2 regions of the uncultured Haliea sp. genome follow, and region 2 is predicted to be linked to the other one. Evidence: predicted binding sites of a transcription regulator. Region 2 holds the regulator's gene; the other holds the start of a gene.
The links. Region 2 encodes FNR, which switches genes on or off when oxygen is low (the NO sensors DNR and NnrR bind a similar motif). Its sites were predicted from a motif close to TTGATNNNNATCAA; they were not measured.
Positions count from the first base shown of each region.

Region 1 (2,201 bases), on a different contig from region 2:
CCACGCCGCAGCCCAATAATGCAGCTCAAGGCGGAGCAACTCGCCAAACACCTGCAGGACCAGTGCCTGCCGGTTTACCTGTTGACGGGCGATGAGCCGCTGCTGCTGCAGGAGTGTGCCGACCTCGTACGCAGCGCGGCTCGCGCCGCCGGATGCACGGAGCGCGAGGTGCTGGATACAGCACCCAAAGACTTCAGCTGGGAAGCACTGCTGCACAGCGCCGCGGAATTGTCCCTGTTCGGGGAGCGCAAGGTGATTGAGCTGCGTCTCCCGGACGGCAAGCCGGGCGCCGAGGGCAGCAAGGCGCTCTGTGCCTACCTGGAGCAGGCCAGCGGCGACGACGTACTCCTCGTCATCAGCGGCAAAATCGACCGCCAGTCCCAGAACAGCAAGTGGTTCAAGGCGCTGGACAAAGTCGGCGCCGTGGTCCAGGTGTGGCCCGTAACCGCGCGCGACATGCCCCGCTGGCTGCGCCAGAGACTGGGCCAGGCGGGTCTGGGCATTGATGAGGATGCACTGGAACTGCTCGCCGAACGTCTCGAGGGCAATCTGTATGCAGCCGTACAGGAAGTCGAAAAGCTGAAACTGCTGGCCGGCGGGGATAACGTCACCCTGCAGACAGTCACTACCGCTGTGCTGGACAACGCGCGCTACAACCTCTTCACCATGGTCGATACCGCGCTGGCCGGCAAACCCGAAGCGACCTTGCGCATGCTGCACGGCCTGCGGGCCGAGGGCACCGATGTCGTGCCGCTGCTGTGGGCGGTGGCACGGGAAATTCGTACGCTGTATGCGCTGCAGCTCGAGGTCGAGGCATGCCAGCCGCTGGGCACCGTGCTCAACAGTCACCGGGTCTGGAAGAGCCGCGAAGCTGCCGTCACCCGCGCCCTGCGACGCCACAGCAGTCGCACTCTGGGCGCTCTGCTGCAGGATGCATTGCAGGTCGATGGCAGCGTCAAGGGCTATGCCGACGGTAACCCCTGGGATCGCCTGGACCGCCTCCTGCTGACCCTCGCCGGCTGATCTCCCCTTCCGGCCACCCGGCGGCTGCCGGCCTTGCGCCAGATCAAGATACCCCCCTGGCGCCTGTGCTTTGATAGTCTTGTTCCTGCACCAAAAAAACTGGCAAAGAGCGAGATGACCATGACAGAGCGGTTTGCAACAGCGGAAGCCTGCGTCGATTACACAATCGCCAGGCTGGGTAAGACAATTCGACTGGGTGCCCCACTCGGCCTGGGCAAACCGGTGCAGCTGATCAATGCGTTTTTCCGGCGTGCCGAGCAGGATCCGGACATTGAGCTGCACATCTACACCGCTCTGTCGCTGGAGGTGCCCAAGCCCGCCAGTCACATTGAGGCGGAGCTGGCCGGCCCCATTGTGGAGCGTATTTTTGGCGACTATGAACCGCTGGCGTATATGGAGGCCCAGCGCGCTGGCGGGCTGCCGCCCAACATCCAGGTGAGCGAGCTGTACTTCAAAGCCGGATCAATGAAAAACATGCCCGCAGCGCAGCAGCAGTACATCTCCAGCAATTACACGCACATTGCCCGCGACATGATGGCCGCCGGGGTGAACGTGCTGCTGCAACTGGTGGCCGCGCGCGATACGGACCACGGGCTGTCACTCAGCCTGTCCTGCAACCCGGACGTGGCGCTGGATGTCATTCGCAGCAAGCGCGCACAAGGGCAGAACGATTTCCTCTGCTTTGCCCAGGTTCACCGGGATCTCCCCTTCATGCGCCATGACGCGGAAGTGCCCGCCACCCTGTTTGACGGCGTTGTAGAAAACCCGGCGTACCAGCGCACCCTGTTTGCCGTGCCCAACGCCGCTGTACCCGCCGCCGACTACGCCACCGCGCTACATGCCAGCACGCTGGTGGTGGACGGCGGCACCCTGCAAATCGGTATCGGCGCCCTGGGCGATGCGGTCGCCCATGCGCTTATCCTGCGCCAGCAAGAGCCCGCCGCCTGGCAGGACGCGGTCGACAGGCTGACCCGTATCGACAGCGGCTGCCAAACCGAACACGGCCCGTTCGAGCAGGGCCTCTACGTCTCCACGGAGATGTTCGTCAACGGCATGCTGCACCTGATGGAGGCCGGGGTCGTGAAGCGCCGGGTCTACGACCTGCTCGCGCTGCAACAGGGTCTGAATGACGGGCTGATTTCAGAAGCGATCGATGCCCGCCTGCTGGACTATCTGCG
Region 1 is NZ_CAXBAE010000006.1:19,891-22,091, forward strand. It holds gene lptE (LPS assembly lipoprotein LptE) at 1-19, shown strand, start outside; gene holA (DNA polymerase III subunit delta) at 19-1,023, shown strand; gene AACZ17_RS08760 (acetyl-CoA hydrolase/transferase C-terminal domain-containing protein) at 1,144-2,201, shown strand, end outside.
Region 1: a site for FNR is predicted at 1,057-1,070, ahead of AACZ17_RS08760 (acetyl-CoA hydrolase/transferase C-terminal domain-containing protein). Genes of this name have one in related genera too.

Region 2 (2,201 bases):
GTCAATCTGCCGCCCGACAAGGTGGTTGCACTGGAGGACATTCTCAGCGACGATGAGCTGGTCGCCTCGGAGTATTACGAGCACTACCTGAAGTCCGCCGGGCTGTTTCGCATTCTCGGCCTGGACACGGTGGAGCCCGGAGGGATGCTGGCACGCCTGCGATTTTCCCGGCGTCACACCGAGCCGCCCTTCAACGACGACGAGCGCGCCGCCATTGCCCGCATCGCGCCCCACCTGCGTCTCTCCATCCAGCTGTATGCCACCCTGGGGCGCACCGCCTCGGAGCGCAACCTGTACGCCGGCGCCGTGGAACAGCTGGCGGTGGCCACCATCGTGCTCGACGAGCAGGGCCGCGTCCTCAGCGCCAACACCGTCGCACGCGCCCTGCTGGAAGGCGACAACGGCCTCAGCATACGTGGACAACACCTGGTCATTGAAGGACGGGACAAGAATCGCGAGCTGCAGACCGCACTGGATACCATCATCAAGGCCCTGCACCGGGGTGAGGCGTCCGTCATCCATGCCCTGCGTGTACCTCGGGGCGGCGATCGGGCACAACTGGGGCTGGTACTGCGCCCAGTCCCGGTTTCAGAGTGGGGTGAGGGCCAGTCCAGCCCCTGCGTTGCCGTGTTCATTTCCGACCCGGACCTGAATGAGCCCAGCTCTCAGGGCACCCTCGGCCAGCTGTTTGATCTCACCCCTGCCGAGGCCAACCTTGCCATCCTGCTGTCGCGGGGACTGAGCCTGGCTGAGGTGTCTGAGGCGCAGAATATCTCGCAGCACACCGCCCGCGCACAACTCAAGTCCATCTTCGCCAAGACCGGGGCTTCGCGGCAGGCGGAACTGGTGCGACTGGTGCTGAAAAGCGTGGCCTCGCTGGGCTAGAAAATCGTTTTGCAAGCCGGCCCACAGAGGTTCAGTAGCCCCGCCAAATACACTATACTGCGCGTTACAAACCAGGGGAGTCACGCATGTCCATGCGCCTGCAAGATGTCAGTGAAACCGCGCCCTTGCGCTCGTGCACCCACGAGTACAAGGTCAACTGCGAAACCTGCCGCCTGAGCAAAATCTGCCTGCCACTGGCCATCAACCACCAGGATCTGGAACAGCTGGAAAGCATCATCCAGCGCAGCAAGCCGCTGCAGAAGAACGAACTGCTCTACCACGAAGGTACGCCGTTCCAGTCCATCTACGCCGTGCGTTCGGGTGCCGTAAAGGGCTATCGCACCACCAGCGACGGTCGCGAGCAGGTTACCGGCTTCTATTTTCCCGGTGAAATCCTCGGTATGGACGGCATCAGCAACAACAGCCACGCCTCCTCGGCGCGGGCGCTGGAGACCTCGGCCATCTGCGCCATACCTTTTGATTCCCTGGAGCGCCTGAGCGCCTCCATGCCCAGCCTGCAGCGCCACCTGTTCCAGCTCATGAGCCGTGAAATCACCGAGGATCAGCTGCTGATCACACTGCTCAGCAAAAACTCCGCTGACGAGCGCGTCGCCACCCTGTTGCTCAGCATTGCCAGCCGCAACGCGCGGCGCAACCTGAGCGCCAGCCAGTTCCGCCTGCCCATGTCGCGGGTGGATATCGGCAACTACCTGGGCCTGACCGTGGAAACCATCAGCCGGGTCTTCAGCAGGATGCAGAAAAACGGCATCCTCTGCGTCGACAACAAGGAAATCGAAATCCTGGATCAGGAAGCCCTGCAGCTGGCAGCCAACATCGCCAACTGACACCTCGAGCGGGACGACCCCGCCGATTCTTGATCTGCATCATGGCCGCGGGCGTGCGGCCCGGTACACTTCGCCTGTGCCCGGCACCAGTCATTCTTTGGGGAGAAAAAAAACACATGATCCAGCACACGATCGGTCTTCTGACCAAACCCGGCGCCCAGTGGCGCAGCGTTGCCGGCCTGCCGACCAGCAGCCAGAACATCCTGGTGCTCTACCCCTGGTTGCTCGCCCTGATTCCTGCGGTTGCCTGGTATTTCGGCACCACTGACGTGGGCTGGACAGTGGGCAACGGGCCCGCCATACGCCTGACCTATGACAGCGCGCTACAACTCTGCATCCTGTTCTACTTCGCCATGGTCGGCTGCGTCGTCGCGGTGGGTTACTTCATCCACTGGATGGCGGGCACCTATGGGGCGGAAACATCTTTCGCCAAGGGCATCGTGGTCGCGGGTCTCACCGCTACACCGATGT
Region 2 is NZ_CAXBAE010000001.1:215,576-217,776, forward strand. It holds gene AACZ17_RS00985 (hypothetical protein) at 1-885, shown strand, start outside; gene fnr (fumarate/nitrate reduction transcriptional regulator Fnr) at 978-1,730, shown strand; gene AACZ17_RS00995 (Yip1 family protein) at 1,847-2,201, shown strand, end outside.